Regions from separate parts of the Clostridium boliviensis genome, predicted to be linked through region 1. Evidence: a T-box and tRNA genes for the amino acid it is inferred to sense, from the RefSeq annotation. Region 1 holds a T-box; the other regions hold tRNA genes.

Evidence for each region. The T-box of region 1 lies ahead of proS (proline--tRNA ligase). A T-box ahead of a tRNA ligase gene usually reads a tRNA of that ligase, here a tRNA-Pro.
Region 2: it has a tRNA-Pro gene. The T-box ahead of proS (proline--tRNA ligase) is inferred to sense a tRNA for this amino acid. The anticodon was not compared.
Region 3: it has a tRNA-Pro gene. The T-box ahead of proS (proline--tRNA ligase) is inferred to sense a tRNA for this amino acid. The anticodon was not compared.

The regions. Positions count from the first base shown of each region.
Region 1 covers NZ_JAWONS010000216.1:285,043-295,413, reverse strand. Annotated here, with positions in the region: gene ytvI (sporulation integral membrane protein YtvI) at 1-314, shown strand, start outside; gene RZO55_RS14015 (HD domain-containing protein) at 314-883, shown strand; T-box leader at 1,010-1,215, shown strand; gene proS (proline--tRNA ligase) at 1,345-2,778, shown strand; gene RZO55_RS14005 (CCA tRNA nucleotidyltransferase) at 2,810-4,018, shown strand; gene RZO55_RS14000 (spore coat protein CotS) at 4,123-5,100, shown strand; gene RZO55_RS13995 (phospho-sugar mutase) at 5,180-6,919, shown strand; gene RZO55_RS13990 (putative ABC transporter permease) at 6,962-7,846, opposite strand; gene RZO55_RS13985 (ABC-F family ATP-binding cassette domain-containing protein) at 8,096-9,652, shown strand; gene RZO55_RS13980 (rod shape-determining protein) at 10,072-10,371, shown strand, end outside.
Region 2 covers NZ_JAWONS010000326.1:6,231-16,601, reverse strand. Annotated here, with positions in the region: gene rseP (RIP metalloprotease RseP) at 1-547, shown strand, start outside; gene ispG (flavodoxin-dependent (E)-4-hydroxy-3-methylbut-2-enyl-diphosphate synthase) at 558-1,625, shown strand; gene RZO55_RS23520 (PolC-type DNA polymerase III) at 1,634-6,181, shown strand; tRNA gene RZO55_RS23515 (tRNA-Pro) at 6,344-6,417, shown strand; tRNA gene RZO55_RS23510 (tRNA-Glu) at 6,442-6,513, shown strand; gene RZO55_RS23505 (peroxiredoxin) at 6,560-7,186, opposite strand; gene RZO55_RS23500 (hypothetical protein) at 7,477-7,788, shown strand; gene RZO55_RS23495 (hypothetical protein) at 7,810-8,460, shown strand; gene RZO55_RS23490 (ParA family protein) at 8,518-9,378, shown strand; gene RZO55_RS23485 (hypothetical protein) at 9,391-10,371, shown strand, end outside.
Region 3 covers NZ_JAWONS010000329.1:426,055-436,425, reverse strand. Annotated here, with positions in the region: gene RZO55_RS25690 (type I phosphomannose isomerase catalytic subunit) at 1-557, shown strand, start outside; gene RZO55_RS25685 (ROK family protein) at 571-1,455, shown strand; gene RZO55_RS25680 (hypothetical protein) at 1,555-1,848, shown strand; gene RZO55_RS25675 (hypothetical protein) at 1,962-2,108, opposite strand; gene RZO55_RS25670 (hypothetical protein) at 2,217-2,354, shown strand; gene RZO55_RS25665 (hypothetical protein) at 2,709-2,906, shown strand; gene RZO55_RS25660 (cold-shock protein) at 3,068-3,268, opposite strand; gene RZO55_RS25655 (TetR/AcrR family transcriptional regulator) at 3,449-4,054, opposite strand; gene RZO55_RS25650 (SDR family NAD(P)-dependent oxidoreductase) at 4,255-5,130, shown strand; gene RZO55_RS25645 (acyltransferase family protein) at 5,120-6,340, shown strand; gene RZO55_RS25640 (hypothetical protein) at 6,372-6,929, shown strand; gene RZO55_RS25635 (hypothetical protein) at 7,001-7,327, opposite strand; gene RZO55_RS25630 (hypothetical protein) at 7,845-8,012, shown strand; tRNA gene RZO55_RS25625 (tRNA-Val) at 8,126-8,198, opposite strand; tRNA gene RZO55_RS25620 (tRNA-Pro) at 8,273-8,346, opposite strand; gene RZO55_RS25615 (Cof-type HAD-IIB family hydrolase) at 8,481-9,275, shown strand; gene lpdA (dihydrolipoyl dehydrogenase) at 9,275-10,371, shown strand, end outside.

The DNA.
Region 1 (10,371 bases):
GTACAGGAACTGTTTTGATTCCCTGGGCACTGATTTCATTGATTGAAAAAAACTGGCTTTCAGGAATAGGCCTTATTATAATTTATGTAATCTGCTATTTTATAAGAGAGATGATGGAAGCGAAAATAATGGGAGGAAAAGTGGGTCTGACTCCTTTAGAAACCCTGGTTGCCATGTATGTGGGCCTGCAGCTTTTCGGAATACTGGGCTTTATCTTAGGTCCTATTGGCCTGCTGCTTATTGAAGATATCGTAGAGCTTTATGAGGGATCATGTTATAATAGTCCAAAGAAAGAGGAAGGGGGAAAGGCATGATGAATCCTGATACACTAATTAATTTTCTGGGAATTATGGAAAAATTAAAATGTAATACCCGTCATAACTGGACCACAAACGGAAGACAGGAAAGTGTGGCAGAGCACAGCTGGCGTCTGGCTGTGCTGGCAATGCTGCTGGCTGATGATTTTCCAGGGCTTGATATGAATAAGGTTATCCGTATGTGCCTGATTCATGACTGGGGGGAGGCCATTACCGGTGATATTCCGGCGTTTCTGAAAACAGAGGCAGATGAGGAGACAGAGGCCGGAGCCATTGAGACGCTGTTAAAAAATCTGCCGGATTCTCTGGCACAGGAATATTCTGTACTGTTTGAGGAAATGGCAGACTTAAATACGGAGGAAGCTATCCTGGTAAAGGCTCTTGATAAGACTGAAACGTTAATCCAACATAATGAAGCGGGACCCGGAACGTGGCTTCCATTGGAATATGAGCTGAATATGACTTATGGTAATGAGGTTTGCGGACATTTTGAAACGACACAGCGGCTTCGTGACACGGTTAGAGAGCATACATTGCGGATCATTCAGGAGGAAGTAAAACACTGAAGTGAAAAGTAATACATACGGATAGATCATTATATAGGAAATGTCTGGGAAAATACATAATCCTCCTCTTGACAAACATTTATAAATAACGTAAAATCAAGCATACAATCTGTAAAATTAATAACAAATAAGACGTTGAAGAGGATTATTAAGTCATGATGTATCTCAGAGAGAAGGCCCTTAGCTGAAAAGCCTTTATACCCCTCACGACCCAACCTGCCTCAGAGTCCCGCAGAAAACTGCGGCGTGTATCCGGCGTTATCGGATTAAAAGTGAGCCGCAGAATGCAGCGGCTAAATTGGGTGGCACCGCCGAGCTGTTCGGTCCCTTTTCTGGGGATCGGATGGCTCTTTTTGTATCCCTATATGCCCAGAAAGCGTGGGCATATATAATGAAATACCCTACGGGTATCCCTCTATGCCCAGAAAGCGTGGGCATATATAATGAAAGGAGAGTTTTTCATGGCGAAGGACAAGAAATTAGTAGAAGCGATCACATCTATGGATGTTGATTTCGCACAGTGGTACACAGATATAGTTAAGAAAGCAGAATTAATCGATTACTCCAGTGTAAAAGGCTGTATGGTTATAAAACCGGCAGGCTATGCGATTTGGGAGAACATTCAGAAGGAGCTGGATTCCAGATTTAAAGAGACAGGTGTGGAAAATGTCTATATGCCTATGTTCATTCCGGAAAGCTTGTTAGAGAAAGAAAAAGACCATGTGGAGGGATTCGCTCCGGAAGTGGCATGGGTGACTCATGGAGGACTTGAGCCTTTGCAGGAAAGACTTTGTGTCAGACCCACATCAGAGACTCTGTTCTGCGATTTTTACTCCAGAGAAATTCAGTCTTACCGGGATCTTCCCAAGGTATATAACCAGTGGTGCTCCGTTGTAAGATGGGAAAAAACAACCAGACCATTTCTTCGTTCCAGAGAGTTCTTATGGCAGGAAGGCCATACGGCTCATGCCACTGCAGAAGAAGCAGAGGAAAGAACAGAAATGATGCTTAATTTATATGCGGATTTTTGCGAAGAAGTACTTGCGATGCCTGTTATCCGTGGTCAGAAAACAGATAAGGAGAAATTTGCCGGTGCAGAGGCTACTTATACTATTGAAGCACTGATGCATGATGGTAAAGCACTTCAGTCCGGAACCAGCCATAATTTCGGAAGCGGATTTGCAGAGGCGTTTGAGATTCAGTATTCAGATAAGGAAAATAAACTTCAGTATGTTCATCAGACTTCATGGGGATTAAGCACCAGACTGATTGGTGGTCTGGTTATGGTACATGGTGATGATAACGGTCTTGTTCTTCCTCCAAGAATTGCTCCGGTTCAGGTGATGATCGTTCCTGTTCAGCAGCAGAAGGAAGGTGTTCTTGAAAAAGCTTATGAATTAAAGAAGGTTCTTTCTAATTATAAGGTAAAAGTTGATGATTCTGATAAGAGTCCGGGCTGGAAGTTCAGCGAATCCGAGATGAGGGGAATTCCTGTGCGTGTTGAGATCGGGCCTAGAGATATCGCTGAGAATCAAGCAGTTCTTGTACGCCGTGATACTCATGAAAAATTAATGGTGTCCTTAGATGAATTAAATGAAAAAGTGGGAGAGCTTTTAAGCTCCATTCAGCACGACATGCTTGAACGTGCCCGTGCACACCGGGATGCTCACACCTATGAGGCCGTGGATATGGAAACCTTTGTTAAGACTGTAGAAGAAAAGCCAGGCTTTGTAAAGGCAATGTGGTGCGGCTGCCAGGAATGTGAGGATAAGATCAAGGAAGTCACAGGCGCGACATCCAGATGTATGCCATTTAAGCAGGAACATCTGTCGGATACCTGCATTTGCTGTGGTAAGCCGGCAGTTAAAATGGTTTACTGGGGCAGAGCTTATTAAACAGGTAGTATATAATGCAGGAGGAAATGCAGTGATTACGATTCAGGTACCGGAAGCAGCAGGAACAATCATAAAACAACTGAATACCCATGGATTTGAAGCCTATGTGGTGGGCGGATGTGTGAGAGACAGCCTGCTTGGACGGGAGCCCAAGGACTGGGATATCACCACCTCCGCAAAACCAGAACAGGTAAAAGAAATTTTTGCAAGAACCGTGGATACGGGAATTCAGCATGGTACGGTTACTGTGCTGATGGAGCATGAAGCCTATGAAGTAACGACCTACCGGATTGATGGAGAATATGTGGATGGACGGCACCCGGCATCTGTAGAATTTACCTCAAATCTTCTGGAAGATTTAAAACGGCGGGATTTTACCATAAATGCAATGGCATATAGCGACAGAGACGGTCTGGTGGATGTCTTTGGCGGTACCGGGGATCTGCAAGGAGGAATAATCCGCTGCGTAGGCAATCCCATGGACCGGTTTCATGAGGATGCTTTAAGAATTCTTCGGGCAATCCGCTTTTGTGCACAGCTGGGTTTTGCAATAGAAGAAGATACGAACAAAGCAATCTCCGTGATCGCCCCTAATATGGAAAAAGTCAGCAAGGAACGGATAGCGGTGGAGCTGACGAAGCTTCTTCTTTCGGATTATCCGGAACAGATGAGGGCTGTATTTGAAAGCGGAATCGCCCCTTATGTTTCGGTGCATTTTCCCGATGCAGAAAGTGGACTTTATGAGCTGGAAAAATTAAAACAGCTGCCTTCCAATAAGCATGTACGCTGGACTGGTTTTCTTCGGTTTTTAGATCAAAGTGAGGCGGCTGTTATTCTTAAGGAGCTAAAGCTGGATAATGATACCATTGACAGGGTCAAAACCTTAACGGACTTCTGGAGGACAGAAATTTCGGCATCTAAACCGGAAATCAGAAAGGTTATGAGCATGATTAATGCTTCCCTTTTTGATGAGCTTCTGGAATTTCAAAAGGTCTTCTTGACCGGACCTTACCTTAAACAACTTCAGACAGTCAGTCAGTATGCCGGGGAAATCATCAGAAACGGAGACTGCATTCGATTAAAGGATATGGCAATAACCGGGAAAGAACTGATTGAAGCAGGCATAAAACCAGGCCCTGAAATGGGTGAAATCTTAGAAACGTTATTTGCGGAAGTTTTAAAAAAACCGGAAAATAACACCCGTGAATATCTGCTGAATTATATGAATTCCCGATCTTGAAAACATGCTCAGGTATGGAATACTTTCCCCGGGAGTTTGCATATTTTTTTCCACCCCTTCATACCCTAGAAGTAGCTGATTAGCTAAGAGTTGGAGGGGTGGTTGTGAACGAGAAATACACAGAGGTGCTTTCGCAGTATGAGCTTGAAATTCTGGATGTGCGACGCGGCCGGGGCGCCTGGCTGTGTGAAACAGATCAGGGGCTTAAGCTGCTGAGGGAATATAAAGGAACCATAAAGCGCCTGGAATTTGAAGATCAGGTATTTTTACAACTGGAAGAAACCGGCCATTTGAAGGTGGATCGCTACGTCAGAAATAAAGAAGGTGAAATTCTCTCCAGTGCCGAGGATGGGACCCGGTGGATCGTGAAAAGCTGGTATGCAGACCGGGAATGTAATTTAAAGGATAGCAAAGAGGTGCTTTGTGCCATTGAACGGATTGCTTTATTACATAAAATGTTGCGTAAGGTAGAGTTTAAAGAGGAATGGAATTTAGGATCCATTCTGGTGCAGCAGCCGGCTGAGGAGATGGAGCGTCACAACAGGGAACTGATTCGGGCCCGCAGTTTTATCCGAAGCAAAAGACGTAAGTCTGAGTTCGAACTTTGTGTCATGGGTAATTATGACGTATTTTTTGATCAGGCTATGGAAGCCTGCAAAGGACTTGCAGGTTTTTGTGAGGAACGCGGGATTGGGGAGGGGTATTTGTGTCATGGGGATTTAAACCAGCATCATATTCTGATGTGTGACCATGATGTAGCAATTGTAGAGTTTAACCGGATGCACAGAGGCATGCAGATGGAGGATCTTTACCATTTTATGAGAAAAGCTATGGAAAAGCATGACTGGAATTTAAAGCTGGGCATGTCCATGCTTGATACATATACAAATATACTTCCTTTATCATGTGCAGACAAAACCTGCCTGTATTACCTGTTTTTATATCCGGAAAAGTACTGGAAGCAGATTAACTTTTATTATAATGCAAATAAAGCATGGATACCGGCCAGAAATATTGAAAAACTAAGGGATTTGGAGATTCAGCAGCCCTTGCGGAATCTTTTCCTGTCAAGAATAAAATAATGGGAATCTGCTTTCCTTTTACTTTGTTATGATTTATAATAACCATAATATTAAGTAGAGAGAAGGGAGCATTTTGCTTATGAAAGATTACAGGAGTATCTATGAAGAATGGCTGTCAAATCCGTATTTTGATGAGGCAACGAAAGAAGAACTCCGAGGGATCAAAGATGACGATAACGAGATCAAAGAGCGATTTTACAAGGATCTGGAATTCGGCACAGCCGGTTTAAGAGGTGTGATCGGAGCCGGCATCAACCGTATGAATATCTATGTGGTCAGAAGAGCCACCCAGGGTCTTGCAAATTATATCATAAAACAAGGTGGAGCCAATAAAGGCGTAGCCATAGCATATGACTCCAGACATATGTCTCCGGAATTCGCAGAGGAAGCTGCACTGACACTTGCTGCCAATGGAATCAAAGCATATAAATTTGAATCTCTGCGCCCGACTCCGGAGCTTTCGTTTGCTGTGAGAAAGCTGGGCTGTATCGCTGGGCTGAATATTACGGCCAGTCATAATCCTCCGGAATATAACGGTTATAAAGTTTATTGGGAGGATGGCGCACAGTTTACCCCTCCTCATGATAAGGGAGTTACCGCTGAAGTTTTAGCAATAATGGATATCTCAACTGTTAAGATCATAACGAGAGAAGAAGCTGTTGCAGCAGGTAAATATGAGATAATAGGTGCTGATGTGGATGATGCCTATATTGCCCAGGTAAAAGCCCAGGTGATGAATCAGGACGCAATCAATCAGATGAAGGATGAACTTTCCATCGTTTATACCCCTCTTCATGGTACAGGCAATATTCCGGCCAGAAGGGTTTTAAAGGAACTGGGATTTACACATGTATATGTGGTACCGGAACAGGAGCTGCCAAATGGGGATTTTCCTACTGTCAGTTATCCCAATCCGGAGGCAGAGGAAGCATTTGAACTGGGTCTTTCCCTGGCAAGAGAAAAAGATGCGGACCTTGTTTTGGCAACCGATCCTGATGCGGATCGTCTGGGAGTATACGTAAAGGATTACAAATCCGGAGAATATATCCCCCTCACCGGCAATATGTCCGGCTCCCTGCTTTGTGAATATGTATTAAGCCAGAGACAGCAAAGAGGTGATATTCCGACTGACGGTCAGGTAGTTAAATCCATAGTGACAACCAATCTGGTTGACGCAGTGGCGAAGTTCTACGGATGTGAACTGATTGAGGTTCTGACCGGATTTAAATATATCGGGCAGCAGATCTTAAAGGAAGAGGCTACCGGATATGGCACCTATCTGTTTGGACTGGAAGAAAGCTATGGCTGTCTGATCGGAACTTATGCCAGAGATAAAGATGCGATCTCAGCAACCGCCGCTCTCTGTGAGGCTGCTGCGTATTATAAGTCAAAAGGCATGAGTCTTTGGGACGCCATGGTTGCAACGTATGAAAAATATGGCTATTACAAGGATGCTGTCAATTCAATCGGTTTAAAGGGGATTGAAGGTCAGGCTAAGATACGGGCAATTATGGAAGCCATGCGGGGGAATACACCTTCTGAGTTTGGCGGATATAAGGTTCTTTCAGTAAGAGATTATAAGACAGATGCAGTAAAGAATATGGAAACAGGAGCGGTTGGTTCCACAGGATTGCCGTCTTCTGATGTGCTTTATTATGAACTGGAGGAGGATGCGTGGTTATGCGTCAGACCTTCCGGGACAGAACCAAAAATTAAATTCTATTATGGTGTTAAGGGAACCACAATGGAGGATGCACAAGAGAAATCTGCAAAGCTTGGAAAAGCTTTGATGGCAATGGTTGATCAGATGGTTTCATAAAATAAAAAGAAGGAAATCCTTTTGGGGAGATCCTTCTTTTTGCTATTTTTTGAATTTTCTTGCATTTTCCTTTAATTCACGAAGTGCTTCTCCAAACAGACGGGAGGAGGCGGAAGGGTTGCGTCTTAGTAATCCCTTCCGATAGAATGTGAGCCGCCCGTTTAATTTTTCTCTCTTTTCAGTCAGAGCCTGAAGCCGTTCTGCCAAAGCAGATTCCCTGATTGCATTGGTAGTTTCGGTTTTTAAAGATGTGAGTCTTACCATGGTTTCTTCTTTTACGTTAGCCGCTTTTTGCATGGTTTCTGATCTTAATTCGGAAACTTTCTGGGCGGTCTCCGCTTTTAAAAGTGCCATCTGTACCTGGACTTCCTCAAGCTCAGCCCTGATTTTCGTTAAGGATTCCAGTACCGTGCCAAGATCAAGCGCCGCCTTTGTGGACTGAATGGTGTCATAAATAAACAGGATACCGATTCCTGCTACAAGTAAGATACACGTGACCTCACTTAGCTGCAAAACAATCCATTCCAGAGGGCGGTGAACCACTTCTGTTAAAAGAATGGTAAGAAAGCCCCAGGCAATGGAGGTACCAAGACAGACGTATCCATTTATATTAAAGGGGTTGCTGCTGTAGTCCCAATACTTCATTTTAAATAATCGTTCCATGATATAACCGGTCAGATACTCAAGAACTGATGCACCTGCCATACCAGAAAGAAAAACCAGAATCAGATTGCCTTTCACTGGAAGAGATAAAAACAGCATGAGAATTGCGCCGCTTCCGTAGAGAGGAAGCAGGGGAAGTCTTAAAAATCCACGGTTTACGAAATGCAGGCTCCTTACAGAAACATAAGTAGATTCAATTACCCAGCCGATAAAGCAATAAATGAAAAAAAACAGCAGCCATTGATACCAAGTATAGACGAACATGCTTATATCCCTTTCTTCATGTATTCAGTTGGATCTATCATATACGGTTTTGTCCTTTTTTGCAACTAAAATGCGCAGGCACATGGAAAACCATGGAAGGCTCACTAAATAGTGGGCTTTTTGCTTGCCTTAATAGCTTTTGTCATGTAGAATTATGTTGTTCCAAATATAAAAGGTGTAAAATGGTGCCTAACCATAAAATACACGAATCAAAAGCGAAATATCCCCATAGATAAAGGAGTTTTTTTAATGAGTATATTAAATGTAGAACATTTAACACATGGATTCGGAGACCGCGCCATTTTTCAGGACGTATCCTTCCGGTTATTAAAAGGAGAGCACATCGGTCTGATCGGTGCCAATGGAGAGGGAAAATCCACATTTATGAATATCATAACGGCAAAGCTCCAGCCGGATGAAGGGAAAGTTGAGTGGGCCAAGAGAGTACGTATCGGTTATCTGGACCAGCACACTGTTTTGGAAAAGGGAATGACAATCCGCGACGTTTTGAAAAGTGCATTCGCTTTTCTGTTTCAGATGGAGGAACAGATGAATGATATTTGTGACAGAATGGGAGAAGCCGATGAAGAGACCATGAATTCCATGATGGAAGATCTGGGAACAATTCAGGATCTTTTAATGGCTCATGATTTTTATATAATTGATTCCAAGGTGGAGGAAGTCGCAAGAGCATTGGGATTAAGTGATATGGGACTTGATAAGGATGTGACCGAATTAAGCGGAGGTCAGAGAACCAAGGTTCTGTTAGGAAAGCTTCTGCTTGAAAAACCCGATATTCTTCTTCTGGACGAGCCTACCAATTACCTGGATGTTCAGCATATTGAATGGCTGAAACGTTATCTGGTGGAATATGAAAATGCATTTATTCTGATTTCCCATGATATCCCGTTCTTAAACAGTGTGGTAAATATTATTTATCATATGGAGAATCAGGCATTGGACCGCTATGTTGGAGACTATGATAAGTTCCAGGAGGTTTATGCGGTAAAACGGGCGCAGCTGGAATCCGCGTATAAGAGACAGCAGCAGGAGATTGCAGAGCTGGAGGATTTTGTTGCACGCAACAAGGCGCGGGTATCCACCAGGAACATGGCAATGTCCAGACAGAAGAAGCTGGATAAAATGGAAGTGATTGAACTGTCTAAGGATAAGCCGAAACCTGAGTTCCATTTTATGGAAGCACGTACAGCCGGAAAGATTATTTTTGAAACCAGGGACCTGGTAATCGGATATGAAGAAGCATTATCCAGACCATTGGATCTGAACCTGGAAAGAGGGGAAAAGGTGGTTTTATCAGGAGCCAACGGAATTGGTAAAACAACTCTTCTAAAAAGTATTCTGGGACTGATCCCTTCCTTAAATGGCAGCGTGGAGCTGGGAGATTATCTTTCCATTGGTTATTTTGAACAGGAGATGGCACCCGGCAATACAACTACCTGTATTGAAGAGATCTGGAAAGAGTTCCCTTCCTATACCCAGTATCAGGTCCGTTCTGCTCTTGCCAAATGCGGTCTGACTACCAAGCACATTGAAAGCCAGGTGCGGGTACTCAGCGGTGGTGAGCAGGCGAAGGTCCGTTTATGCAAGCTGTTAAACAGAGAGACCAATGTTCTGCTTTTAGATGAGCCGACGAACCATCTTGATGTGGAAGCAAAAGAAGAACTGAAAAGGGCGCTGAAGGAATACAAGGGGAGCATTCTTTTAATCTGCCATGAGCCGGAGTTTTATGATGGACTTGCCACGAAGGTGATAGACTGCAGAGAGTGGGCACTTAAGTTATCCTGATGATAGTCGAAAATGGGATTTGAAATTCTTGAAGAACAAGAATCAGGTCCCATTTTTTGGATAGAAAAAATCCGTCTCCTTCACCAGGAAACGGATATAAAGTCTTTTAGGGGGGCCGGACGGTTTGCACCGTCCGGTATGAGTATGAAAAAGCTTTGTGATTTCAAGTAAGTTACTTGAAACAAAAGGCCCGTCATCCTTTCGGATAACGTATTATCAGTATATGATATAAATGTGAAGAAAATGTGTACCACACATTAAAAAAACATAAACAAAATAAAAATTAAAAAAACCCTTTCAAAACGTAGGGTTATTGTATATAATAAGATGGAAAATATGACTTCATTTACTAATTAACATAAATTTGAAGATAAAGGAAGCCCTGGGAACAGGATACAGCGAACAGGAGGAAAATTATTATGATGTCGAATGACATTGGAATTGATTTGGGAACAGCGAGCATACTGGTTTATATCAAAGGCAAGGGTGTGGTTTTAAAAGAGCCGTCAGTTGTGGCGATAGACCGTGATACCAATAAAATTAAGGCAATCGGAGAAGAAGCCAGACTGATGATTGGAAGAACTCCCGGTAATATTGTAGCAGTCAGACCTTTACGCCAGGGTGTGATTTCCGATTACACGGTGACGGAAAAGATGCTGAAGTATTTTATCAACAAAGCAGTAGGAAAGAAAACATTAAGAAAACCGAGAATCAGTGTC
Region 2 (10,371 bases), on a different contig from region 1:
TGCAAGAATCGATCCTCAGACAGGGAATCAGGATATTCAGACAGTGACTGTTACTCCCAAATATTCTGAAGAAAGTAAAAAATATCTGATTGGTATTTTAATTGCGCCGGAAAATAAGAAGGCAGCAAATGCCGGTGACCTGATCAAGCATGGATATATGGAGATGAAATATGATGTTAAACTGACTGTAAAGAGTCTTGGTATGCTTTTTACAGGAAAAGCCAGTGTAAAAGACTTGAGCGGACCGGTTGGTATTGTGGTTATGATCGATGATTCTGTAAAAGCAGGTCTGACTGTCAGTGTTGTTGCGGCACTTATGAATGTCATCAGCATGTGCATCCTTTTGAGTGCCAACTTAGGCGTGATGAATCTGCTCCCAATTCCGGCGCTTGACGGTGGAAGGCTGCTGTTTTTGATAATAGAAGCAATTCGGGGAAAACGAATGGACCCGGAAAAAGAAGGCCTTGTGAATATGATCAGTATGGCAGCTTTAATGGCTCTGATGATTTTTGTGGTGTTTAATGATATCAGCAGATTTACCGGATAAAGGTGTGGATATGGAGGAACTTATGAACAGGAATCATACGAAGACAATACAGATCAAAGATCGGGTCATTGGCGGGGGCAATCCAATACTGATCCAGTCCATGTGCAATACGAAAACCCAGGATGTGTCATCAACCGTAGACCAGATTAAAAAGCTGACAGCAGCCGGATGCGATATTATCCGGGTTGCTGTTCCAGATATGGAAGCAGCGGCAGCTATCAGAGAAATAAAAAAACAAATCAGGATACCACTGGTGGCAGATATTCATTTTGATTATCGGCTGGCTGTGGCAGCTATAGAATCTGGAGCGGATAAAATACGGATTAATCCAGGCAATATAGGTTCTCTGGATCGCGTGCAGGCAGTTGTGGAAAAAGCAAAAGAGTATCAAATACCTATCCGTGTGGGTGTAAACAGTGGTTCTCTTGAAAAAAATCTGATTGAAAAATATGGTGGAGTGACTGCAGAAGGAATTGTAGAAAGTGCTCTAAATAAAGTACGTATGATTGAAGAGATGGACTATGGAAATCTGGTTATCAGCATCAAGTCTTCGGATGTATTAATGTGCGTGAAGGCCCATGAACTCATGGCTGAACAGTCGGATTATCCTCTGCATGTGGGGATTACTGAGGCCGGAACACTTCAGACCGGAACCATCAAATCTTCCGTTGGACTTGGAATTATACTTCATAAGGGGATTGGCGATACCATTCGGGTTTCGCTCACCGGTGATCCGCTTGAAGAAGTAAAAGCTGCAAAAACTATACTAAGAACACTGGGGTTAAGAAAGGGCGGAGTAGAGGTGATTTCCTGCCCAACCTGCGGAAGGACCAGAATTGATCTGATCTCGCTGGCAAATCAGGTGGAGGATATGGTTTCAGCTTATGATCATCTGGATATTAAGGTGGCAGTTATGGGCTGCGTGGTAAATGGTCCGGGTGAGGCAAGAGAAGCGGATATCGGGATTGCCGGTGGAATTGGAGAAGGTCTTCTTATTAAAAAAGGAGAAGTAATCCGTAAGGTTCCGGAAGAAGAACTTCTTAGCGCCCTTCAGGAAGAACTTATGAAAATGCAATAGGTGATAGAATGGCAAAGAAATTTTTGGAAGTTTTTCCAAACTTACATATAACAGACGAATTGCGGGAGCTTTTAAATCTGGTGGATGTGGAAAAGGTCACATCAAACAGGGATAGAAGCTCTATTCGTGTTTACTTAATTAGTCCCAGACTGATACACAAACACAATATTTACAGTCTGGAAAAAGGAATCAAAGATCAGTTATTTCCTTCCAAACAGATCTCGATTAAGATTATTGAGCGGTTTCGTCTGTCTGGGCAGTATACGCCTCAAAAACTGTTAAAGATCTATCGGGAGAGTCTCCTGGCAGAACTTAAGAATTATAGTATCATTGAATACAATATGTTCCGAAAAGCACAGTACCAGTTTCCTGAACCGGATCTTCTGAAGATGACTGTAGAGGATACCATTGTAACGCATGAAAAAGCAGGAGAGTTAAAACGCGTACTTGAAAAAATTTTTCATGAAAGGTGCGGTCTGCCTATAGAAGTTCAGTATGAGTATGTTGCACCTAAAGAAAATGCCCTTGCTAAACAGAAAGAACTCCAGATGCAAAGGGAAGTGGAAGAAATCGTCAGCAGGACTTCTCTTGGAATTTCGCAAAACAATGGTACAGAGGAAGAGTTCGGAGGTTCTTCAGGTACAGATGGCTCTCAGGGATCATTGGCAGCGTCTGGTTCTGATGAAGTACCATTTATACAGGAATCCCAGTCACCATCTTCTGTACTTCGTATGGGGGGGGAAAACGAAGGAGAGAAAAAGGAATCTGGAAAATCAGCAGATGCACAATCTGGAAAGAAGGAATGGAAAGATTACCGGAAGAACTCTTATAATGGCCGCCGCTCCGACAATCCGGAGGTTTTATATGGCAGAGACTTTGATGGGGAAACCATAGAAATAGAAAAAATTGACGGAGAAATCGGTGAAGTAGTGATCCGCGGTAAGATTATTATGTTGGACAGCCGGGAACTGAGAAGCGGCAAGACGATTATGATTTTCGATGTAACTGATTTTACGGATACGATCACAGTAAAGATGTTTGCGAAGGAAGAGCAGCTGGATGATTTAAAAAAGGCAGTTGTTCCAGGCAGCTTTATCCGATTAAAGGGTGTGACTACCATTGATAAGTTTGACGGGGAATTGACATTAGGGTCCGTTGTAGGGATTAAAAAATCAGAAGATTTTACAGGAAAACGATCAGATAACAGCCTGGAAAAACGGGTGGAACTTCACTGCCATACGAAAATGAGTGATATGGACGGTGTTTCTGAAGTAAAAGATCTGGTAAAACGTGCGAAAAAGTGGGGAATGCCTGCAATTGCGATTACGGACCATGGCTGTGTACAGGCTTTTCCGGATGCAAACCATGCCCTGGATAAGGGCGACACATTCAAGGTTATTTACGGAGTGGAAGGATACCTGGTTGATGATTTAAAACAGCTGGTAGAGAATTCCCATAACCAGGCTTTTACTGATTCCTATGTCGTTTTTGATATTGAGACAACAGGTTTCAGTTCTTCCAGAAACCGGATTATTGAAATTGGTGCGGTGAAGGTAACAGATGGAAAAATCATGGACAAATTCAGCGCATTTGTCAATCCTGATGTTCCCATACCCTTTGAGATCGAACAGCTTACTGGAATCAATGACAGTATGGTACTACCCCATCCCAAAATTGATGTGATCCTTCCCCAGTTTCTGGAATTTTGTAAAGATTCGGTACTGGTGGCTCACAATGCCTCCTTTGATGTAAGTTTTATTTCTTATAATGCCCTGCAGCTTCAGTTAGAGTTTAATCCAACGGTCATTGACACAGTGGCTCTGTCAAGACTGTTATTGCCCAGTTTGAACCGGTATAAGCTGGATACTGTAGCCAAAGCACTAAAGATATCCCTGGCCAACCATCACCGGGCGGTTGACGATGCAGGCTGTACGGCTGAGATATTTGCAGCATTTGTAAGCATGCTCCGGGACAGGGGGGTTGAAACTCTTGATGAGTTAAACAAACTCAGTACCATGTCACCAGATATGATTAAAAAGCTTCCCACCTATCACGTGATTATTCTGGCAGCCAATGATGTAGGCAGGGTGAACTTATACCGGTTGATTTCCTGTTCCCATATCGACTTTTATGCCAGAAGACCCAGGATTCCCAAAAGCGTACTGAATGAATACAGGGAGGGACTGATTATTGGTTCTGCCTGTGAAGCAGGAGAGTTATTTCAGGCTCTTCTCAGGGGAGTTCCCGATGCAGAAATAGCAAAGCTCGTGAATTTCTACGATTATCTGGAGATACAGCCGCTTGGCAATAATGCGTTTATGCTGAGAGATGAAAAGAGTACGATAAAAACGGAGCAGGATTTAATTGATATTAATAAACGGATTGTTACGCTTGGAGAGCAGTTTGGGAAGCCCGTATGCGCGACCTGTGACGTTCATTTCCTCGATCCGGAGGATGAGGTTTACCGAAGGATAATTATGGCTGGACAAGGGTTTAAGGATTCGGATGAACAGGCTCCGCTGTACCTTCGAACGACTGAGGAAATGCTTCGGGAATTTGAATATCTGGGTCCAAATAAGGCAGAAGAAGTTGTCATAAAGAATACCAAAAAAATAGCGGATATGTGTGAACGGATTTCTCCAGTGCGGCCGGACAAGTGTGCGCCTGTCATTGAAAACTCTGACGAGGATTTAAGACAGATCTGTTACGACAGGGCTCATGCAATCTATGGAGAAGATCTTCCTGCCATTGTTACGGAACGGTTGGAACGGGAACTGAATTCCATTATTTCCAACGGATTTGCAGTTATGTATATTATTGCGCAGAAGCTGGTATGGAAATCCAATGAAGACGGTTATCTGGTGGGCTCCCGTGGATCAGTTGGATCCTCCTTTGTTGCCTATATGTCAGGTATTACAGAGGTTAATTCACTGAGTCCCCATTATTACTGTGGCAGCTGTCACTATTATGATTTTGATTCAGATGAAGTAAAGGTTTTTACCGGTATGGCCGGCTGTGATATGCCGGATAAGACCTGTCCGGTTTGCGGTCATCCCTTATCAAAGGATGGATTTGATATCCCATTTGAGACATTCCTGGGCTTTAAGGGAGATAAGGAGCCTGATATTGACTTAAACTTCTCCGGAGAATATCAGAGTAAGGCTCATGATTATACGGAAGTTATTTTCGGAAAAGGTCAGACATTCCGTGCGGGAACAATTGGCACTCTTGCAGATAAGACGGCATTCGGCTATGTAAAGAATTATTACGAGGAGCATGGGGTAAGAAAGAGAAACTGTGAAATCAACAGAATTGTTCAGGGGTGTGTGGGTGTCAGACGAACGACTGGCCAGCACCCGGGAGGAATTATAGTTCTGCCTCATGGAGAGGAGATCTATTCCTTTACACCGGTGCAGAGGCCTGCCAATGATATGACGACTATGACGGTGACCACTCATTTTGATTATCATTCCATTGACCATAACCTATTAAAGCTTGATATTCTCGGACACGACGATCCTACCATGATCCGTATGCTTCAGGATCTGATCGGTTTTGACCCCGTAAAGGATATCCCCCTGGACAGCAGGGAAGTTATGTCGCTTTTCCAGGACACATCGGCTCTTGGGATTTCTCCCGAGGACATCGGGGGCTGTAAGCTTGGAGCACTTGGAGTACCTGAATTTGGTACGGATTTCGCCATGCAGATGTTAATTGATACCCAGCCTAAGTATTTCTCTGATCTTGTCCGTATCGCAGGTCTTGCACATGGAACAGATGTGTGGCTGGGGAATGCCCAGGCTCTTATTCAGGAAGGAAAGGCAACCATTCAGACTGCCATATGTACCAGAGATGATATTATGATATACTTAATTTCCATGGGACTGGAAGAGGGTATGTCTTTTACCATTATGGAAAGCGTGCGTAAAGGAAAGGGTCTGAAGCCTGAGTGGGAAGAGGAGATGATATCCCATGGAGTTCCGGATTGGTACATCTGGTCCTGTAAGAAGATTAAATACATGTTCCCTAAAGCTCATGCAGCAGCTTATGTTATGATGGCATGGAGAATTGCATACTGCAAGGTCTTTTATCCTCTAGCCTATTACGCGGCCTTTTTCAGTATCCGGGCTAGTGGTTTTAGTTATGAGCTGATGTGTCAGGGAAGGGAGAAGCTGGAGTATTATCTGGCGGATTACAGGAAACGAATGGATACCCTTTCCAAAAAAGAGCAGGATACACTGCGGGATATGCGTATTGTCCAGGAAATGTATGCCAGAGGTTATGATTTTACGCCTATTGATATTTACCAGGCGAAAGCAAGGCATTTTCAGATCATTGGCGGTAAACTGATGCCATCCTTAAGCAGCATAGACGGGTTGGGAGATAAAGCGGCAGATGCAGTTGTAGATGCAGTAAAAGACGGCCGGTTTTTATCCAGAGAGGATTTCAGGAACCGGACAAAGGTCAGTAAGACTGTTTGCGATCTTATGGGAGACTTAGGACTTCTTGGTGATCTTCCTGAGTCCAATCAGCTGTCTCTTTTTGATCTGGCATAAAAAAGAATCAGCTGCAGAACAGGAATGCTTGTTTTGCAGCTGATTCTGATACAAAGAGTAACTGAAATCTAATCTTATTTTTCCAGTATTTAAAAAAAAATAAAAAATTTTGAAAATAATGTTGACATTACCTCTGATTTATATTATACTACCTAACGTAATCGAGGCGTGGCTCAGTTTGGTAGAGCGCTGCGTTCGGGACGCAGAGGTCGCAAGTTCGAATCTTGTCGCCTCGATTTTGTATGAATCATATTCGTACTGGCCTATTGGTCAAGCGGTCAAGACGCCGCCCTCTCACGGCGGAAACCCGAGTTCGATTCTCGGATAGGTCATATTAAAGCCTTCAGGATAAACCTGAAGGCTTTTTTTGAGGAAGTATCAGCAGGGCTTATCTTTATAACACCAGAACCAGTCCATACAATTTAAGTTTTGTGCCTGAGGATCATTGATGCGTTCTAACATCTGGTCATAAGTACGGGGCGGTGGCACCATAGCAGGAGTGCCTGGCTCCCAGTTAGCCGGGGTTACGACGTTACAGCGGTCAGTTGTTTGAAGGGCAGTTAAAAGCCGTATGATTTCACAGATATTTCTGCCGTTTGTAAGAGGATAAATCAGAATTGCCCGGATAATCTGGTCTGGATCAATGAAATAGACGTTACGGACAGTTTCCTGCTTGGCTGCATCAGGAGCTATCATACCATACATATTTGACACATCGGCCATTCTGTCTGCTATAATAGGGAACGGGATCTGAATGCCTGTCAGTAAATAGATCTGGTTTACCCATGCAAGATGAGAAGGATTGCTGTCAATGCTTAAGCCGATTAATTTGGCATTTAAAGCTTCAAATTGGTCATTGGCTTGCGCAAAGGCAATAAATTCGGTAGTGCAGACGGGGGTAAATACATTGCATATAGATGGAAAATATAGAAAAGATTGAAAGAGACCTAAAAAAATGTTAGGTCTCTTTTTTTTAGACCTAACATTTCGGATAGATAAAAACACAGTCAATCAAACAAGTGCTGGCTACACTTGGGGAACGAATCAGCAAGCTTAAAGTTTTATTACCAGTTACCAAATACCTGATACGTGTCACCTACAAGCCTTCATTACATCCACTGATGATGTGTATATAGAAATTATAAAGATACACATGAGAAAAAACAATAGGGATAAATCAGTAAGTGCTATAGATATTTAAAATATCAATGCAGTTGATATTTATAAAATACAGTAAAACAGAAAACTTCCCGTGGTTGACATCGTTAAGAAAAAATGTATTGGAGGAAAGCAAAGTGAAAAAGGAAAAGAAAGGAAGACCCACATCAATAAGACTCTTACCAGAGACTGAAAAATATCTTATGAGATGTCCGGGAAAAAATCTGACTGATAAATTCGAATACTTAATTCATTTTTGCATGAAGCGGGAAGAAATGCTGGTTAAGGTAGAAGAGGAGTATCAAAGACGCTTTAAATCATATGAGGAGGAAATAAAGAGCCAGGAGCTATTGCTTAGAAAGCTCCGCGCGGCAGCCCAGAAAAGTACTGATTATTTAGACGATGTGGTGAAGGAAATCAGGTGGAGTCATGAAAACAATGATGATTGATTTTAGAAAGAGAGGTTTCTTATGAGCAACGGAAAAGAACAGCAGTTAGAGATTAAGACAATTAAGGAGCGGACCATTGAAATCAAACTGTCTGATGCAGATGTTGAAAGATTATATAAAAAGGCAGGAAGCGCCAGTCTGTCTGTGTCAGAGCTTCTTGAAAATTTTGTTGGTGACCTGGTAAATGGAACCTATACCAATGGATCTGATGAAAGGGCTGCATTAAATAACTGGTTTGAGAGATGTTACTTTGGTATGTTTCCGGAAGAGAGCTTTTTGAAATATCTGATTGATCAGGATACTATCGAGGAATTTCTGGAATTGTACAATGATATGAGAAGTAGTGTAGATCAGATGCCTGTTATGGAAGAAGAATTTAAGACTGGAATCATGAAAAGATATGATGGGAGTACATATACTTGGCAGGATTTAGTGGTCTGTACAGCTGAAGGTGATATGCCTCGTTATTCCCGGAAAGAAGAATGGGAAAAAGAACAATTAGAAAATATTAAACAGGAAAAAGAGTTTGTGTCAGATTGCAAAGAGCAAATAGATGATTACTGGAATGATTTTTTGCAGTCTGTTAATGGACAAGTAGGTACTTTAGAAAATGAAATTGAAAAAGTTATTAAATGGTATGGCGATATGGATCGCGTGAAGAATGGTGTGTAATAGAAAAAATTCTGAATAAAGAGTCTTTGAAAATATAAATACCAGGAGGATAAAAACATGGCAGTTATTGGGAGCATTAACAGTAACAAAGGTGGAGTTGGCAAAACCACCACTACAGTAGTATTAGGTGAGCTTCTGGCTTACTTAGGTAAAAAAACTCTGATCGTTGATCAGGACCCACAGGGGAATACATCTATGCAGTTTCATTTGTTTCAAAAGGATAGTCCGGAGATTGAGAATGGAATACTGCTTCCGGAAAGCGAGGATTACCATATTGCAGAGCTTTATCGATTCCGCTATCGGAATGGTGAAGAGGTAAAGAGCCTGATAAGAAAAACGTACATTGAAAATCTCTCTATTCTACCCAGCAGCCACAGGCACAAATTGACTCAGGATCTGTTGGTTAGCAATACAGGCAATAATAATACAATTTTAAAAAGGGCCTTAAAAGCTATATCACATGAGTATGACTATATACTGATTGACAATGCACCGGCAAATAATATTTTGACGGTAAACAGTATTTTTGCCTCAGATTTTATTATTATTCCGATTAAGTGTGAGCAGTATTCTTATGAGGGGCTGCAGGAAACATTGAAAAGCATTATCTATATAAAAGAGGAACATGATTTAGAAAGCCCTCAGTTTCTGGGAGCATTTATCACCCAGGCAAATATAATTACCAATGCATTTAAGGAAACCAGCAAGACATTTACAGCAAACATGAACAATATGTTTTTTGATACTGCGATCCGGCAAGATACAAAAATCAATGACATAGAAAGAGAATTTAAGCCATTGCTTACATATCCAAATTCCAGAGCATTAAGTGATTACTGTAACTTGTTATTGGAGATGGGAATTTTAGATACCCAGACTGAGAAATTTTTAAGAGATACCATAAAGGAAGCAATGTAAGGAGGTTGTTTTATGCCAGTACAGAAATTTAGAGGTCTTAACATTAGAAATAATGAAATAGCCAAGGTTCAGGAGGTAAGTACTATACCCGAGGATAGTGTGGTGACAGATCCAGGCGTTGGTTTGCAGGAAATAGTAGGGAAGCTGAGCGAAAAGAGGAGTAATGTCCCGTTTAATTTGAAAATCATACCCAGAAAGAAAATCATATTCAATGATAAGAACGATTACAGCCAGGTGGATTTAGAAAAGCTTGCGGAAGGAATTTTGCACTTTGGGCTGATTCATTCTCTTGAGGGATTTTATGATGAGGAACAGGATTTATATGTAATAGAATCTGGGGAGAGAAGAACCAGAGCTATTGATCTTCTTCTGGAAAAGTTTAGAGATTATGAAGATACTGATTCACAAGAGTATCAGGACTACCTGGAGAACGTAAAGGGGTTCGAAGCAGGTTATCCTATTAACGTGAAAAAGAAAAAATATACGGATGCCGGTGATATGTCCCCTTTAGATGAAATTGACAGCGAAATCAGATTGATGGATGCCAATGAAGAGGTAAGGCCCACAAATCCTCAGGATAAGTATAAACGAGTTACAAGACGTGCTGAATTGATGGAGAGGCGTAATGCTTTATTGCCATATAAGAAACGTATTAATGTAAATAAAGAAGTGGGAAATAAACTGGGGATGACTGAGAGGCAGGTTCAAAAGTATAAAAGTATTGATTCTTTGATACCGGAATTGAGAGAAGAGTTTTTTCAGAATAATATCACTCTGGCCGATGGAGCAAATTATTCTGTTCTTACTGAGGAAGAACAGAGGAATATTTTAAAGCTGATTCAGGAAGGGAAGAAAGTATCTGCTGATGATATCAAAAAGCTTAAGCAGGAGAAGGAGGCTGTGCAAACGGAATTGATCCTTAAAGAGGGGGAATTAAGCAGATTAAGGGAAGAGAGTGATCAACTGCAGGAAAGGCATGAGAAGGAGCTTGTG
Region 3 (10,371 bases), on a different contig from region 1:
AAATTGTCATCGGCCATCATGCCAAAGACCGGGATGAGATGGAATTCATGATAAGAAACCGTCAGTGGTCGGAGTTTATCCGGACAGTCCCCATAAAGAAAGGCGATTTTTTCCAGATTAATCCTGGCTGTGTTCACGCAATCAAAGGTGGAACCTTAATCCTTGAGACTCAGCAGAGCAGTGATATCACGTATCGTGTTTATGATTATGACCGCCTGTCAGGCGGAAAACCAAGGCAGCTTCATGTGGAACAGAGTATTGCTACGATCAGGGCACCATTTAAAGATACTGAAGTAGCAACTGTTACAGAGAAACTATCCGGAGCTGAGCATACGCATTTAATAACCTGTAAGTATTATTCTGTAGACAAGTATGAGATTGAAGGGGTGTTTACAAAAGAATTTTCCAGGTATTTTACCAATGTCAGTGTAATAAGCGGCAAAGGCTGCATCAATGGAATACCATTGGAAGCAGGGCAGAATTTTATTATACCGGCAAAGAGCGGAGAGTGCAGATTTGAGGGAACGATGTCCGTCATCTGCTCCAATCCGGAATAAAGGAGGAGAAGCTATGAGATTGGGTGCATTAGAAGCAGGAGGCACAAAGATGGTTTGTGCTATTGGCAATGAGAACGGCGAGATTTTTGAACGTGTTTCCATACCAACGGAAACACCTGAGATTACCATGCCCAAGTTGATTGCATATTTTTTGAATAAGGAAATCGAAGCACTGGGGATCGGCTGTTTCGGTCCTGTTGATCTTAATAGAAATTCAGATACGTATGGCTACATCACCACAACGCCAAAGCTTGCATGGCTGAATTTCGATATTGTGGGCACATTTAAAGAGGCTTTAAATGTGCCGGTGGGATTTGATACCGATGTCAATGGTTCTGCCCTCGGTGAGGCTACCTGGGGTATCACAAAGGGGCTTGAGAACAGTATGTATATCACCATCGGAACAGGCGTGGGAGCAGGCATTATCAGCAATGGAAAGCTGCTTCACGGTATGCTTCATCCGGAGGGTGGACATCTTCTTCTTTCCAGGCACCCGGAGGATGCCTTTGAGGGAACGTGTCCATATCACAATAACTGTCTGGAAGGAATGGCAGCAGGACCTGCTATTGAGGCAAGATGGGGAATGAAGGGGGCACAGCTGGCAGACAGAAAAGAAGTATGGGAGCTGGAGGCTTACTATATTGCTCAGGCGCTTGTGGATTATATCATGGTATTGTCTCCCCAGCGTATTATACTTGGGGGCGGTGTCATGCACCAGGAACATTTGTTGCCGTTGGTAAGAGAAGAAGTAGCACGTCAGCTGGGCGGTTATATCAAGACAAAAGAGCTTGAGGATATGGAGCATTATATTGTTTTACCGAGCCTGAATGACAACCAGGGAATTATGGGCGCACTGAAACTTGCAGTCGAAGAATACAAACTGGAAAACATAGGATAATTGCCAATTTTCTCCTAGTGTAATTCCAATTTATGTATGTTATGATACATTTTGTAAAAGAAATGTAACAATTATGTAACATATAAGGAGGATATTACCATGAGAAAATTACCAGCACTTGTTTTAGCAGCAGCAACTGTATTAACCGTAGCAGGTGTCCCAATGACCGCACAGGCAGCAACCTGTTCCAGATCTTTACCAAACTGTTATTCATCATCTGACTGCTATAATTCATACTGCTATGGTCAGTCTTTAAACAGTCTGTTAAGCCAATATGGATGCAGCAATGGAAATAGCTCTAACTGCAGCAATAGCGGTCAAAAAGGCGCAACTTACAATTCCAGAAGCAACTGTAATTTCGGTCAGTTTTCTTCTTTCAGAAGCTGCAGATAATTGAAAATAATTTTTTCATGGGTCGTACCTCAGGGGGCGGCCCTTATTTTTGCTTCTTTCTTAGACAGTAAACAGCCACAGGCCATTGCGGTCTGTGGCTGCCAGTGAAGGGATTAGCTCCCTTCATTTACGATTTCCTCCAGAACGCGGATGAGATCGTGAATGGTGTTAATCTGCACATTTCGTTCCAGGATCTCGTTTTTTAAATCAACGGAGAGCGTTTCAAATTTTGCCTGGACTGCAGGAGCTATATATGACATTTTTATCACCTCATAATTAGAATGTACCAGGTGGAATTAATTATGCATTTTAATCAAAACCGTATAAAAATCAAATGCTGCTGACATATTAGGGATGAGGTGAGATGAATGTCAAAGGATAATACGAGAAAAACCAATTCTGTGAATCATAATCCGGAAGAAAAAGGGAAAATTGAGAATCAGAATCAGACCCATAATTCCCGCAGGGAAGGTATGGGACCGAATACCAAAAGAAGACCAGAATAGTAAAAAGGGCGAAAACCAGGATGCGTTGGTCTTCGCCCTGCTGAGGTTTCATACTTATGATCGGGCAGTTTACAGAACTCATCATCATCAACCGGAAATACAATATCTGACAGCGCGGAAAAATGAGTTGTTTAACATTGGTAAGGCGGTTATGCGGCAGTTTGCGCTCGTATTTGAAACTTCCGTTATTGTTTTGATATCTTGTTCTGTAATAGTAATATATGCATGTTCTTATATTGTGTGAACAAGCGGAAATGTCTCACGACAGCCTTACCAATCGAATAAACCCACCGATTCACATCTTGTCTTAATGCACCATATAATACATTACAGTATATAAAGGGGGTATGAAACATGGGATGCTTTTGGGGTTGTGGAAACAGATGCAGCAACAACTGTAATTGGAATTGCAACGGTAATGACAATGATGAAGTAGACTGCTCAGAGGAAGTAAGAAGAGCTTACTGGGCTGGTTATAGAGCTGGATGTAATGATCCTCGGTGCCATAATAATTTTGACAATGATTATTATGATGATTGTGGATGTAATTAATTTTTAAATTAGCGGTATATTTAATAATTAATATAATTTAATTTATGAACAAATAGTTTGAGCCAGCAGGGAATATAAAATAAACCCTGCTGGCTTAGCTGTAACAAATAAAAATATCTCTGACTTTTTATAATACAGACGGCTGCTATATCTGTATGAAATTAAGCGACGTGAACATTTACAGCCTGAAGACCGCGGTTACCATCGATTGTTTCGAAAACAACAGACTGTCCGTCCTCTAAAGACTTGAAACCTTCCATAGCAAGACCAGAGAAATGAACGAAAATATCGTTGCCTTCTTCATCACAGATGAAACCAAAACCCTTTTGTGCGTTAAACCATTTTACTGTACCTTTTTTCATGAAAAGATACCTCCTTAAATAATTATTCTGTATTCTGCTTAAAACTAAAAATCGCATATACTTGTAAACCATCAATAGAATAATGACTTACAAATATATGCGAAATCAAAACTTTATTAAAATACTTGCTTAGTTTATCACATAATAAATGAAATGTCAATAAAAAAAATACCAAGATTTCTATGGAGTCAGTCCATGCCGCATAAATAATACATATTTTTCCAGTATATCTGTAATATCCTGTAAATCGTGATCCATGTCCTGAAAAAAAATGGTTTCAAATTCCAGAAATAAATGATGCATTAATTTGATTGTAAATTCAACGGGATATTGGTTGTTAATTTCGCCTTTTTGGTAAGCCTTTTTAATCATTTCATCCAGAATATCCGGATCAGACGACTCAATATGCTTCAATACTGTCCTATAGATGGGGTTCCCTTTTTCTTTCTGAAACATCCGTCCTAATTTATAATACTGAGGGTACTCTTTGGCGAATCTCATGCTTGCTTTTGCCTGAGAGATAAATCTGTCGAAAATATCCTGAGTATAAAAATTCTCGTTATCTGTATGCGACTTTATATACTGCCATTTTTTTGTGAAAGAGTCCTCAAGAAGAGCGAGATAGAGTGATTCCTTGTTTTGAAAATGATAATAGAAAACACCTTTGCTGAGTTTGGCATTTTTAATAATTGTATTTAAAGAAGCTTTCTCATAATCCTTATCTGTAAACTCTTCAAGTGCTGCAGCCATCAGCTGATCTTTCCGTTCAAAAGTCTTCGGATTCATAGTTACCTCCAATGATATTAGTAAGTGATTCGATTATATCACAGAATAAATGGATTAACAGGCATAAATATGGCATTTGTTCCACAGTATAATTTTCAGACAGAGTAAAATTAGTTGACAGCGCGATGTGACAGTGTTATATTTAATACATAGACCACGTGGTCTATTGAGCCGGTTCAATGATTCAGTGAGGTGATTATATGGAGAAAATATGTTTGATTACTGGAGGGAATGCCGGGATAGGCAGAGAAGCAGCCATACAGATAGCAAAACAGGGGTTTCGTGTAATAATTGGCTGCAGAAATTTATTCAGAGGCGAAGCGGCTCTTGCGTATATCAAAGAAAGAAGCCAGTCTGATGCAATTAGCTTGGTAACAGTGGATATGAGTCTCTTTCAGTCTGTTCGTGATTGCTCCGACTATCTGTATGATCATTTTGATCATATCGATGTATTGATTCATAATGCAGCAATTTTTGATATATCTCAAAAGAAAGCACAATACACATCAGAAGGCTATGAAACGGTCTGGATGACCAATCATATCGGACCTGTATATTTAACGCAGCAGCTCCAGGATATGATGGAAAAGAGTGACGACGGACGCATTATTACCATTGCCTCAAAAGGTCTGTTGGCAATGCCTGGTTTAAAAGTTAATATAGAGGATCCGGAATTCCGGAGAAGAAAATTTTCTGTAGCAAAAGCATATTATCAGTCAAAACTGGCTCAGATTATGTTTACGTATTGGCTTTCGGATCAATGGAAGGAAAAGAAAATATCGGTCAATTCCATCAGAGTTACGGCAGTAAGAGTGGACTTAAGTCGTCATCCCGATATATCTGCATTTCAGAGATTTGCTTACAGTATAAAGAGTAAGAAAGCAATTGAGCCTGATCGTATGGCAGAAACTTATACTTATCTGGCAACGGATCCTGCATTAAAACATGTCACAGGTAAGTATTTCGATGAAAACTGCCAGATGATCTATTCTGGCAATTACACCAATGATAAAGCGTGTATAGAACAGGTGATGCAGTTAACAATGAATTTTATTGATAGAGAAAATGAATGTTAATAGAGACAGGAGTATTGATTATTTCAGAGCCTTTTTAATGTTGCTTGTAGTCTGGCATCATGCCACATTAGCTTATAGTATTACGGGATCTGGAGTGTTGATAACTGACAGTGACAAATTTGCAGGGTTTGTTCTTATTGCGCTGTATAATGATTCCTTTTTTATGTTTTCCTTTTTCTTTGTATCAGGGCTGTTTTCTTATAAGGCTCTGTTAAAGAAGGGCGCGGTTGAATATCTGGAGGAACGATTGCTGCGGCTCATGCTGCCATTTGCCTTTGGAACATTATTCATTAATCCGGTTGCACATTATTTTAGTTTTATTAAAAGGGAAAACACTGTATTTTCAATGACTGGATATATTCGGTATCTGGTCGAGAATTTTGGAAGAACGGAAGCGAATCATCTTTGGTTTTTGTGGGTACTTTTTCTGTTTTCCATCATCCTGGTATTATATGAGCGATCAAAGCGATTAATGAACCTTGATTTTAGAGTTAATCAGGAAAAGTATGTAGCGAATGCTTATCGTTTTACAATTATTATGCTGGCAGCTGGCTTAATTCTATTCCTTCCGTTACGTAATATTGCAGAGGGAGGTTTTGCAACACTGATTAAACCATTTAATATGCAGGTCTCACGAATCCTGTTGTATTTTTTATACTTTGCAGCTGGAAATGTAATCGGTATGTATGGAATGAAAAATAGTTTTTTATATCATGATAAATTCCGTAATAAATGGTGGATTTTTCTTTTGCTTTCCTTTGGTTTTACAGGTTTAAATATTGTGATACATGTTTTCGGGGAAACAATGTCAGATGGTCTGTTTAAAAGCATTGTCTTAATTGTTGAACAAAGTATGATTGTAGTTATCAGTCTGCTTTCTCTTTATGGATTTATGAGTTTATTTACTTCCTATATAAAAGGAAATAGTATAATCATGAATGTGCTGGCAGATGAAGCCATGGGTATTTATGTGATTCATTATGCTGTTGTTACTGTAATTCAATATGTAGTTTCATTTGTAGTTTTTTCTGCTATTGCAAAAGGGGTATTTTCAGCTTCTGTAACAATCATAATTTCATTGGTGCTTGTTAAATTACTGAAGAAGGTACCTGTGATTGGTACAATTTTTGGAAAAGCCTGTGAACCCGCATATCGTAAGGCACTGATTGTCATGACATTAATCATGGTATTTCTCTTAATGTATCTGTAGATGGAATGAATATGAAAGGAACGGTGAAATAATGAAGAGTTTAGATAAAAACACAGCGTTGCTATTTGCAGTATTATCTGTAGCCTTTGTATTCCTGATGGCAACCGATTCAGTTTTCTTTGAATGGGCATTTTCAAGACATCAAAATATTCTGAGCTGGTATATACGGCCTATCTTTATGATTCCGTTATGCTATTTTGCTTTTATAAGAAATGCAACCGGAATAAGCGCAACAATCTTTTTGTTGTTAACCAGTATGTTCTGGTTTCCCAGACCTGGTGCGATTGATCCGAAAGTAGGAGAGCTCCTGGCAATGGAGCGGGAATATCTTACAGAGAACTGGACGGCAGCAAAAATTATAGTTACCAGTATCGTACCTGTTTCAATGGGATTGTTAATATGGGGTTTATGGAAGCGTAATATAAAAGCTGGTATCGGTGTGCTGATCGGAATTGCCTTTGGTAAGATAATCTGGAGTGTTGCGGAAGGCGGAGCGTCTGGAGCGAAGGTTATTATTCCTGCATTAGCAGGTCTTGCCATATGCTTAGTGGTGGTAATATGGTGGTACAAAAAAAGACATATTGAATAAAGGAGTAACAGCTTATGCTGTATCAGACTGTAAAAGACGGTGTCAGGACGAAGGTCCTAGCACCGTCTTACCTAATTCATCTGCTTCCAATATTTCGATAGAAAAGCAAATGTAATGATAGGATTAATAAAACCGGATAACGCCAAAATAATACCCACATGATGTATTGCTACATTCAGAATCATGGTAATTATTATACAAATTACAATGGCATAAAAAGCAATCTTTCTTTTTTTAACCAATAAAAGAATATAGGCTGCAATAACAAAGGCTCCTACAACAGCCAAATCAAATAAACCTGCTACACAATTAACAATTAAAGTAAATACACTTAAAATAATACAAATGATGCTCCAAATTTTAATGCCTTTACCAAATACTAATGTTTCTTCGTTCATATCATTCCCTCACATTTCTATTAGTTCTACTTATGTATAATCGTCTTTATCGATAAATTCTTAAGGTTTTATAATATAAATGTATTATAAAAATAAAAACACCGGGAAACTTTTCTTATAAGGAAAACCGGTGTTGGATAATCTTTAAATCTATCCCCCGCGTAACTCTTAGGCTGTTTTATTACCCATTTATTATTTTCGTCGACTACCATGTTTCTACAAACATGCACTGTGTTTCCTACGAGTATTTATATTAAAAGATTATTTGCTTCTTTACAAGTATTAATATACCTGGGAATATCCGAGCGAGAGTTCTGAGATAGAAATATTACAAGGACAGGCTGCGCATGAGAACATGGTGACTGACTGGAAGTGGCATTTAACACGGAGGTTCAGTCAGGTAAAGTAGTATTTAACGTATTAGTTTACATTGGAAACTTAATATTGATAGTTGGTGAAATATGAGCTAAGCTGTATCTTAATAAGAAGAATAATAATAGGATATGGAGGGGCTAATATGGAAATTAGAATTAGAAAATTCAAAGAGTCAGATGCTGAAACGATAGCAACCTTGGTGCAGCGAAACTTTCGAGAAGTAAATATTCAAGACTATTCAATAGAGGAGATGGAAAAACTCACATTCCTGCTCCACTGGATCAAAATGTGGGCATTTCGTGTTGCATAGTTAGGAAAAAATGCAACACGACAAGAAAAACAGCAACATTTCGTGAAAATTAAAAACACCGAAAAACCCAGTAATTACAAGGAATCTCGGTGTTTTCTATATTTTTATAATAATGGAGACAACAGGACTCGAACCTGCGACCCTCTACACGTCAAGCAGATGCTCTCCCAGCTGAGCTATGTCTCCATACCTTTATCAGTAAACTAAAAGCACCGGTTTCCTATCATTTGGGAAATCCGGCACTGCTTCGCAATTGTCAATCGGAGTAACAGGATTTGAACCTGCGACCTCTCGGCCCCCAGCCGAGCGCGCTACCAAGCTACGCCATACTCCGTTTCCTGACACTCAGACATTATAGCAGAAAATTTCCAATTGGTAAAGTATATTTGTTGAAAAAATTTAAAATTTAATATATGATGGAGTAGAGAAGACGAAGAAAGAAGAAAGAAGAAAAAAAGGTGAAGATAGATGAAACCAATTGTTAGCTTTGATGTAGACATGACGCTGCTTGATCATAAAGACTGGTCGATTCCTGCAAGTGCGATGGAGACTATTGAAAAACTGAGAGAGAATTATACCATAGTGCTGGCCACCGGAAGAGACATGGATTCCATATTCAGTACTGCAATACGGGATCAGATACAACCCGATGCAATTATTCATCTCAATGGAACCAAGGTGACGGTAGGAGAGACCTTAATTTATGAGCATACTTTCGATAAAAATCTTTTGAAGCAGATTCTATCCTATGCAAAGCAGACTCCTTACAGTGTAGGAACCAGCGTAGGTGAGTATGATTATTATGTGAATCCAGAGGTAGTAAACGAGCATGACAGGAGGCTTTGGGGAGAATGCAGAAGAAACTTTGCAGATGCCGATATGCTCGCTAAGCTGGATGTGAGAACCATGGCTTTTATCGGAGATGAGGACGGCGCAAGAAAGATGGAGGAGGAGTTTCCGGAAATTCATGTTCATATGTTTGCGGATAAGAGAGGTGCAGATGTTGTTGAGCGAAAGGCATCAAAAGCGGTAGGCCTGGCCAGACTCTGTGAATATTATAAAATTCCTCTTTCCAGGACGGTGGCCTTTGGAGACAGTATGAATGACTACGATATTGTAAAGGCAGCAGGGATCGGAATCGCTATGGGCAATGCCATGGAAGAACTGAAGAGAGCGGCAGACTATATTACAGATGCCATCGATCAGGATGGAATAAAGAATGCCTGCCTTTATTTTGAAATGATCCGGCAGGAGGAGATTTAATGGCAGACCATTATGACATTATCATTATAGGAGGAGGACCGGGCGGTTATACCGCTGCATTAAAAGCGGCTTCACTGGGATTTAGAACAGCAATTGTGGAAAAGGAGAAGCTGGGAGGCACTTGTGTAAATAAAGGCTGTATCCCGACAAAATCCCTTCTGTACGCAGCAAGTAAATTTAAAGAGCTGCAAAATTGTGATGAATTCGGCGTATCTACGGATTTTATTTCTTTTGATTTTAAGAAAATGCAGCAATATAAGAAAAGTTCTGTTAAATCCTATCGAAAAGGCATTACGGATCTCATTGAAGAAGAAAATATAACGGTTCTTACCGGAACAGGTATCATACGAAGAAATAAAACGGTGGAAGTACACAGTGCGCAGGGAAAGGATTATTATACTGGGGATTACCTCATTATAGCAACAGGTGCGAAGTGTGTAATTCCCCCTATACCGGGTGCAGATTTGCCTGGGGTCCTGACAAGTGAGCGGCTGCTGGCTTCGGATAACTGGAATTACGACCGCCTTCTGGTGATCGGAGGAGGAGTCATAGGTGTGGAGTTTGCAACCATTTTCAGTGCGCTCTGTTCCCATGTGACAATACTGGAACGGGAAGACCATCTTCTTGGACCTATGGATACCGAAGTATCCCAGGCACTGGAAGAGGAATTGAAACAAAGAGGGATTACAATTCACTGTCAGGTCAATGTGAAGGAAATTAAAGAAGATACAGACCATGGTCTTTCCTGCGTCTTTGAAATGGGTGGACAAGAGCATACCATTCAAACCGGGCACATTTTAATTGCAGCAGGGAGACAACCCTTCCTGGAAGGTCTTCTGGGAGAGGACGTGAGTCTGGAACTGGAGAATGGACATCTAAAGGTTAACTCGGAATTTCAGACCAGTGAACCCGGGATCTATGCCATTGGAGATGCAGCCTCAGATATTCTTCTGGCCCATGTAGCTGCGGCACAGGGGACATATGTAGTGGAGAAGATCGCTGGAGTGGAACATACCATCCGCCTGTCCGTTGTTCCCAACGGAATGTTCGTGAAATTACCGGTTGTTCCCAGCTGCATTTATACAGAACCTGAGAT